Regions from separate parts of the Streptomyces sp. NBC_00386 genome, predicted to be linked through region 1. Evidence: riboswitches for the same ligand, from Rfam matches in the RefSeq annotation. Region 1 holds a riboswitch; the other holds the start of a gene.
The links. A riboswitch is a leader RNA that binds a small molecule or an ion and turns the genes downstream of it on or off. The one in region 1 is predicted to bind glycine.
Positions count from the first base shown of each region.

Region 2: linked by a shared signal. The riboswitch ahead of gcvP (aminomethyl-transferring glycine dehydrogenase) and the one ahead of gcvT (glycine cleavage system aminomethyltransferase GcvT) in region 1 are both predicted to bind glycine.

Region 1 is NZ_CP107950.1:3,092,444-3,096,851, reverse strand. Features, by position in the region: gene glyA (serine hydroxymethyltransferase) at 1-34, opposite strand, end outside; gene gcvH (glycine cleavage system protein GcvH) at 49-426, opposite strand; gene gcvT (glycine cleavage system aminomethyltransferase GcvT) at 585-1,703, opposite strand; glycine riboswitch at 1,738-1,848, opposite strand; glycine riboswitch at 1,849-1,945, opposite strand; gene OG780_RS13370 (AAA family ATPase) at 2,121-2,789, shown strand; gene OG780_RS13365 (enhanced serine sensitivity protein SseB) at 2,853-3,626, shown strand; gene OG780_RS13360 (enhanced serine sensitivity protein SseB C-terminal domain-containing protein) at 3,854-4,408, shown strand, end outside.
Region 2 is NZ_CP107950.1:7,801,451-7,805,858, reverse strand. Features, by position in the region: gene gcvP (aminomethyl-transferring glycine dehydrogenase) at 1-2,080, opposite strand, end outside; glycine riboswitch at 2,259-2,353, opposite strand; gene OG780_RS34285 (PRC-barrel domain-containing protein) at 2,468-2,836, shown strand; gene OG780_RS34280 (DNA polymerase IV) at 2,761-4,269, opposite strand; gene OG780_RS34275 (MerR family transcriptional regulator) at 4,338-4,408, opposite strand, start outside.

The DNA of each region.
Region 1 (4,408 bases):
CGAGCTCGTGCAGGGGGGTGTTCATGAGCGACATGTGCGGTGGACTCCTCAGCCGGCCGTGAAGGCGGTGTACTCGTCGGCGGACATCAGGTCCTCGGGCTCGCCGGCGACGCGCACCTTGAACAGCCAGCCGCCCTCGAAGGGAGCGGAGTTCACCAGGGCCGGGTCGTCCACGACGTCCTGGTTGGCCTCGACGACCTCGCCGTTCACCGGGGAGTACAGGTCGCTGACCGACTTGGTCGACTCCAGCTCGCCGCAGGACTCGCCCGCGGCGACCGTGTCACCGACCTCCGGGAGCTGGGCGTAGACGACATCGCCGAGCGCGTTGGCCGCGTACTCGGTGATGCCGACCGTCGCGACGCCGTCCTCGGCGACGGACAGCCACTCGTGCTCCTTGCTGTAACGCAGCTGCTGGGGGTTGCTCATGACCTGAATTCTCCTGTACGCGGTGGAGTGCTGATGGAGGGAAGCGTGGGTGACCGGGCGGATGTGCCCAGGGTCACGTCCGGGGCCCGGCGAAGGGCGCCCGTCGGTACCGGCGCCCGACAGGCATCCGGTTCATGTCCGGCCGGTGCGGACCAGTGTCACTTCTGCCGCTTGTAGAACGGCAGCGCCACGACCTCGTACGGTTCGTGGCTGCCCCGGATGTCCACGCCCACACCGGTCGTGCCCGGCGCGGCGTGCGCGGCGTCGACGTACGCCATGGCGATGGGCTTGCCCAGGGTCGGGGACGGGGCGCCGGAGGTGACCTCGCCGATCACCTTGCCGCCGGCGACGACGGGATACCCGGCGCGCGGCACGCGGCGGCCCTCGGCGATCAGCCCGACGAGCACGCGCGGCGGCTCGGAGGCGGCACGTTCGGCGGCTTCGGCCAGGGCCGCGCGCCCCACGAAGTCGCCGTCCTTCTCGAACTTCACGACCCGGCCGAGGCCCGCGTCGAAGGGGGTCAGCGCGGTGGTCAGCTCGTGCCCGTACAGCGGCATGCCGGCCTCCAGGCGCAGCGTGTCGCGGCAGGACAGGCCGCAGGGGACGAGACCGGCCGGGGTGCCCGCGTCGGTCAGCGCCTGCCACACCTTCTCGGCGTCGGCGGGGGCGACGAACAGCTCGAAGCCGTCCTCGCCGGTGTAGCCGGTGCGGGCGATCAGGGCCGGAACGCCGGCCACCGTGCCCGGCAGGCCCGCGTAGTACTTCAGGCCGTCGAGGTCCGCGTCGGTGACCGCCTTGAGGATGCCGGGGGACTCGGGGCCCTGCACGGCGATCAGCGCGTACGCGTCACGGTCGTCGCGCACCACGGCGTCGAAACCGGCGGCACGCCCGGTCAGCGCGTCCAGCACCACCTGGGCGTTGGAGGCGTTGGCGACGACCATGTATTCGTGATCGGCCAGCCGGTAGACGATCAGGTCGTCCAGAATGCCGCCGTCCTCCTGGCAGATCATGGTGTAGCGGGCGCGGCCGACGCCGACGGTGGCGATGTTGCCGACCAGCGCGTGGTTCAGGAGGGCCGCGGCCTCGGGGCCGGTGACGGTGATCTCGCCCATGTGGGAGAGGTCGAAGAGACCGGCCTTCGTGCGGACGGCTACGTGCTCGTCACGCTCCGAGCCGTAGCGCAGGGGCATGTCCCAGCCCGCGAAGTCGGTCATGGTCGCGCCGAGCGAACGATGCAGGGCATCGAGCGCGGTGTGACGGGGTGCATTGCTGCTCATCGGTCTGGCTCCCAAGGCATGACGGCGAGGTCGTTCCTCCCCATCTGTCATCGGAACCTGAGAGGTTCATCACGACCACACGAATCGGTGGTCCTGACTTGCACCTTGGGTGGAGCCGCCGGAGCGGCCCGCTTTTCAGATGTGCCTCGCCCGCGCGGTAACGGTGCCTGAGAGATTCAAGGGAGGGACTTGCTCCTTCGGCGCCCGGGTACACGTACCCAGGACTCTCCCGCGCGGATTCAAGCGGCCGGTATGCAGTTGGCGCGGCCATCATCGCACGCGCTGTCGGATCACGGCAGCCCGCCATCTGTGACCGGGCTGTGGCAGTCCGCGTACGGAAATGGGAAGCGCCGGGCATTACCTTCTCTTTACACTCGATGGGGATGGGACTCCACATCCCAGGGGAGGACGGTCACGGTGAACAGGACCACGGCGTACGCGACGACCTCGGGTCTCGCACTGCCCGAGCAGCCCGGCGCACCGGCCCGGGAGGCCCGCGGAGCGCGTCCCGCGGTCGTCGTGCGGGATCTCCGCGACCGGGTCGGGCGCAGTCCGCACGGCCTCCGCTTCGGGGCGCAGGACCTCGTCGTCGTCACCGGGCTGCCCGGCAGCGGCAAGTCGACGCTGATGCGGCGGGCCGTGCGGGGCACCCGCGTCGACTCCCAGGACACCCGCGAGCGCTGGGACGGCCGGATGGCCGGCCTGCTGCCGTACGCGGTCTACCGTCCCCTCGTCCGCCTCGCGCACTACGCCGGCCTGCGCCGCGCCCTGCGCGAGGGCGGCGGACTCGTCGTGCACGACTGCGGTACGCAGGCCTGGGTGCGCCGCTGGCTCGCCCGCGAGGCCCGGCGCCGTGGCGGCGCGCTGCACCTGCTGCTGCTCGACGTCACACCCGGCACCGCGCTGGACGGCCAGCGCGAGCGAGGCCGGGGCGTCTCGCGCTACGCCTTCGCCCGCCACCGCGGCGCGGTCGCCCGGCTGCTGCGCTCCGCCGAGACGGGAGACCTGCCCGAGGGATGCGGCTCGGCGGTACTGATCGACCGGGACGCGGCGGACGTGCTGCGCAGGATCGACTTCGGCCACTGACCGGTCACGGTGGCCCACTAATCTTTCCAGCCGGAACAGTGGTTCGAAGCGGGCGGTAGACAGATGGACTTTCCGGCACAGGCACACCCCCATCCGCACAGCGGTTGGCCCGGCAACGAGCTGGAGGAGGTGTTGTCCTCCTCCCTGGGCGTGCCCGGGCCCTCGGCGGGCGCTCGCATCGTCGAGGTGCTCGGCCGCAGCTTCGTATGGGTGCCGCTGCCCAATGGCGGCGGCCCGAACAGCGGTCCGCTCGATCTGCCCACGATGGACATCGGGGGCCAGGTCTTCGTCCCCGTCTTCAGCTCCGAGGAGCAGTTCCGCCAGGTCGTCGGCGGTCACATGTCGTACACGATCGCGCCCGCCGTGGAGTTCGCCCGCGGACTTCCCCCGCAGGTCGGCATCGTGGTGAACCCGGACGGCGTGGTCGGCGTGCCGCTGCCGCCGATGGCCGTGGCCGAATTGTGCCGGGCCGGGCGGAGCGAGCTGGACGGGGCGGCCAGCGGCGGCCGGGTGCGGCTCTTCGAGCCCGACTGGCAGGACGATCCGGTGGACTTCCTCGCCGCGGCCTCGGCGGAGTTCGCCGCGACGGGTGTCGTCCTGAGCGCCCGCCGCTGTCTGGCCAGCATCGAGGGCGACGAACCGGTCATGTTCATCGGCGTCGAGCTCGCGGCGTGGGAGGGCGACGCCCGCGCCCTGCCGCTGGACGCCCTGGGGCGTGCCCTCGGCCGCGTCCCGGTCGGTATTCCGGTGAACCTGGTCCTTCTCGACGTGACGCAGGACCCGGTCGGCGACTGGATGCGTGCCCAGGTGCGCCCCTTCTACCAGCACGGTCACTGAACGGCGCCCGCGCCGGGAGTGCCCGGCCGGACCTCCGGCCCGCCGCGCGGGGCCCTCGGCCGCCCCGCGCGACGGTTCCCGGCTCTCGACTGCTTCCCCCGGCGGAGCACGATCGCCGCATAAGCTGGTTTCATGGCCTGGTCGAGGTGTTGACGCATGTCGGTAACCGGTGCCTCGGGCGTAAGGGATGAGTTCGTCGTGAATTGTTCGCGAAGGGGCGGTTGAAGGTGAGCGCGTCGGGCACGGCCGCGGCCGGGCAGGTCGAGCACATGCTGCGCCAGGTGACTCCCGGGCGTTACGACGCCTACGAGGCGCTCCTTCGCGCGCTCGCGACCCCGTCGTCCGGCCAGGTGTGGATGCTGCTCTGGCACGGGCAGGCCGGCTCCCCGGACGCCCAGTACGGGAACATGCAGGTGGACGGCTTCGGGTACGCGCCCTGTGTCACCTCCGCGCAGGAACTCTCGGCCAGTGGCTGGAACCGCAGCTACGAGGTCGTGGACGGGCTGGACGTCGCCCGCACCCTGTACCCCGACCACTTCGGTCTCTGGCTCAATCCGCATGCCCCGGGCGGCGGCCTCGGCATCCCGTGGCTGGATCTGCGCCGGATCGCCACGGGCCTGGAGCGACAGCCCGCGGGCCCGCTGCGACTGTCCGAACCGGCCATCGAGATCCCGCAGTTCTACGCCCTGCTCACGCAGAACGCCCATCTCACCCCGGCCGTACGGTCGTTGCGCCGAGCCTGGGTCCAGCCCACGCTCGGGGCGCCGTATCTGGCCATCGGC
Region 2 (4,408 bases), 4.7 Mb from region 1:
TGGCGAGACCCACCAGGGCGTTGAGGTTGGCGCCGTCGACGTAGACCTGGCCGCCGGCCTCGTGCACCTGGGCGCAGATGTCGGCGACGTGCTCCTCGAACACACCGTGCGTCGAGGGGTACGTGATCATCAGCACCGACAGCTCGTCGCGGTACTGCTCGATCTTGGCGCGCAGGTCCTGGACGTCGATCTCACCGTCGTCCGCGGTCTTCACGACGACGACCTTCATGCCGGCCATCACGGCGCTGGCGGCGTTGGTGCCGTGCGCGGAGGACGGGATGAGGCAGACGGTGCGCTGGTCGTCGCCGTTGGCGCGGTGGTAGCCACGGACGGCCAGCAGACCGGCCAGCTCGCCCTGCGAACCGGCGTTGGGCTGGAGCGACACCTTGTCGTAGCCGGTGACCTCGGCGAGCTGGTCCTCCAGCTCGTGGATCAGCGTCAGGTAGCCCTGTGCCTGCTCGGCGGGCACGAAGGGGTGGAGCTGCCCGAACTCGGGCCAGGTGACCGGCTCCATCTCGGTGGTCGCGTTGAGCTTCATCGTGCAGGAGCCCAGCGGGATCATGCCGCGGTCGAGCGCGTAGTCGCGGTCGGAGAGCTTGCGCAGGTAGCGCAGCATCGCCGTCTCGGAGCGGTGGTCGTGGAACACGGGGTGCGTGAGGTACGCGTCGGTGCGCAGCAGCGCGTCCGGCAGGGTGTCCTCGGCGCTCGCGTCCAGCGCCTCGACGTCGCCCTCGACACCGAACGCGGTCCACACGGCGGCGAGCTGCTCGCGCGTGGTCGTCTCGTCGCACGAGATCGACACCTGGTCGGCGTCGACGGGGTGCAGGTTGACGCCGTTGTCGCGGGCGGCGGCCACGATCGCGGCGGCACGGCCCGGGACCCGCACGGTGAGCGTGTCGAAGTACGCGCCGTGCACGACCTCGACGCCGCCGGCGGTGAGACCCGCGGCCAGGACGGTGGCGTAGCGGTGGGTACGCCGTGCGATGGTCCGCAGGCCCTCGGGGCCGTGGTAGACGGCGTACATGCCGGCCATCACGGCGAGCAGCACCTGAGCGGTGCAGATGTTGCTGGTCGCCTTCTCACGGCGGATGTGCTGCTCACGCGTCTGCAGGGCGAGGCGGTACGCCTTGTGCCCGTCGGCGTCCACGGACACACCGACCAGCCGGCCGGGGAGGCTGCGCGCGAACTTCTCGCGCACCGCCATGTAACCGGCGTGCGGGCCGCCGAAGCCCATCGGCACACCGAAGCGCTGCGTCGTACCGATCGCGATGTCCGCGTCGAGCTCGCCGGGCGAGGTCAGCAGGGTCAGGGCGAGCAGATCGGCGGCGACGGTGACGACCGCGCCCAGCTCGTGCGCCTGCCGGATGACCGGCTTGATGTCGCGTACGGCACCGGAGGCGCCCGGGTACTGGATCAGCACGCCGTTGATCTCGCGCCCGGCGAGGTCGGCCGGGATGCCGTCGGCGAGGTCGGCGACGACGATCTCGACACCGGTCGGCTCGGCACGTGTCTCTATGACGGCGATGGTCTGCGGCAGCGCGTCCGCGTCGACCAGGAAGAGGCCCTTCTTGTTCTTGCCCATCCGGCGGGACAGCGCCATGGCCTCGGCGGCGGCGGTGCCCTCGTCGAGGAGGGAGGCGCCGGAGGTCGGCAGCCCGGTCAGCTCGGCGACGACGGTCTGGAAGTTCAGCAGCGCCTCGAGACGGCCCTGCGAGATCTCCGGCTGGTACGGCGTGTACGCGGTGTACCAGGCCGGGTTCTCCATGACGTTGCGCAGGATCACCGGCGGCGTGAACGTGCCGTAGTAGCCGAGGCCGATCATCGAACCGAGCACCTGGTTGCGGTCCGCGAGGGAGCGGAGCTCGGCCAGTACCTCGGCCTCGGTGCGCGCGGCCGGCAGCTTCAGGGCCTCGGCGTTCTTGATCACATCCGGCACCGCGGCGGCCGTCAGCTCGTCGAGCGAGCCGTATCCGACCTGCGCGAGCATCTTGGCCCGAGCTTCGGAGTCGGGTCCGATGTGGCGCTGCTCGAAGGGAATTCCCTGTTCGAGCTCGGAGAGCGGAATGCGAGGGGCGGTCATGGCGGAGGCCTCCTGGTCTGACGCGACCTTCGAGGGGCACCCCGGCACGGGCACCCCGACGGCCTCCCCCTCTGTCATCTCAACCTGAGAGTTTCACCGGATGGTCCCGTGGACGATCCGGCTTTCACCGTCGGTGAGGGCGGAGGCCATCGGCACCCGCCCTGCTTTCCAGAGTGACCTCGTCCGTGCGGTACGTGAGCCTGAGAGATTCCGGGGAGGAGTTGCTCCTTCGGCGCCTCCGTGAAATCCGGAGGACTCTCCCGCGCGGGATCAGCAGCCACTTGCCAGCCTACCAGCGAGGACAAGACGACAGCCTTCGAGTGGCCGCCTTCACAAATGTGCTCTTTTGTAGTACTTACGGATGAGTTTGCGACCACTGGAGGGACCGTGCAGACCGACATCGATCCGCGCAACCTGATCGGCCGCAAGGCGTTCGACAGCAACGGCACCAAAATCGGCACGATCGACGAGGTCTACCTCGACGACGCGACCGGTGTCCCGGAGTGGGCGGCCATACGCACCGGACTGTTCAGCAGGGACGCCTTCGTGCCCCTGGAGCCCAGCGAGATCATCGAGGGGACCCTGCGCATCCCCTTCGACCGGGCCCTGATCAAGGACGCCCCCGACTTCGGCGTCGGGCGCCATCTCTCCCCCGAACAGGAGCTCCAGCTCTACCACCACTACGGACTCGACGTGGCGTCCCCTCCGCCGCCGGACCGGGACTTCGGCCGGCTCGCGGGCTCGGAGGACACCTGATCCCCAGGGCCGGAGCCGTGCGTCCCGACCGCTGACACCGACGGCCCGGGGCCGGGCGGCAGCCCGCCGACGTCCCCGGGTCTTCGCTCCACCAGGGGCAGCGGGTCGGCCGGTTCCAGCTGCGCGTCGTCCGTCCGGAAGGTCCGCACCCGGCCGGGCCCGGAGTACGGCGTCTCGAACCGCACCGTGACCCGTCCCAGCCCGCTCCCCTGCACCCAGCCGTGCCCGAACTCGGCATGCCGCACGTCGTGCCCGGAGGGCCACCGCCGCTCCGCCGGCACCGTCTCCCCGTCCGCGGCGGCCACCTCGGCCGGTTCGTCCGCGGCGTGCTCCTCGACCGCCGGTTCCCCCGCGGCCGCGGCCTGCGCCTGCGCGAACAGGTCCTCCTGCGTGTAGTCGGCGAGCCCGGTGACGCCGACCCCCAGCAGCCGGACGCCACCGGTCGTGTCCACGCCCTCCAGCAGCCGGGCGGCGGCCTCCCTGACGACTCCGGGGTCGTCCGTGGGCCCCCGCAGCGTCTCGGACCGGGTCAGCGTCGAGAAGTCGTACCGGCGCACCTTCAGCACGATGGTCCGGCCCGACAGTCCGGCTCTGCGCAGCCGCCGCACGCACCGGTCCGCGAGCCGCTGCACCTCCAGCTCCACCCTGACCCGGTCGTGGATGTCCACGTCGTACGTGTCCTCGACCGACACGGACTTGGTCTCCCGCTCAGCCACCACGGGCCGCTCGTCGTGGGCCAGCGCCATCGCGAACAGCGCGTGCCCGTGGGCCTTCCCCAGTAGCCGTACGAGCTCGTCCTCGCCCGCCTCGGCGAGCTCCTCGACGGTGGTGATGCCCGCCCGGCGCAGATGGTCGCCGGTGGCCGGCCCCACGCCCGGCAGCGTCCGCACCGGCATCGGTCCCAGCAGCGCACGCTCGGTGCCCGGCTCGATCAGGACGAGACCGTCCGGCTTGGCCTGCTCCGAGGCGATCTTCGCCAGCATCTTGGAGGCGGCGAGGCCCACCGACCCCGTGAGCCCCGTGACGGCCCGGATGTCCGCGCGCAGCTTGGCACCGGTCAGCCGCGCCGACGCCTCGTCCCAGGCAGTCCCGCCCGCCTCCAGGTCCACGAACGCCTCGTCCAGGCTCAGTGGCTCCACCAGTGGCGACAGGGCCCGCAGCAGCCCCATCACCTGCTCGCTGACCTCTCGGTACAACCCGAAGCGCGGCACGAGATAGGCGGCGTTCGGAGCCCGCCTGCGGGCCTGGGCCATGGGCATCGCGGAGTTCACCCCGAAGACGCGTGCCTCGTACGAGGCGGTGGCGACCACTCCACGGGGCCCGAGCCCGCCCACCACGACGGCCTTCCCGCGCAGGCTCGGCTTGGACGCCTGCTCCGCCGAGGCGAAGAAGGCATCCATGTCGAGATGCAGGATCGTGGGCGCGGTTCTCACATCTCCGATGCTGCCCTACGCCACTGACAATGCCCCGGCGCACCGGGGCATCGCGTCATCGGAGCGGCTCACACCGCGCGGTTGCGCCTGCGCGCCAGTTCGTCGGCGGGATGGTGCGCGAGAAGCGTTTCTCCGGTGT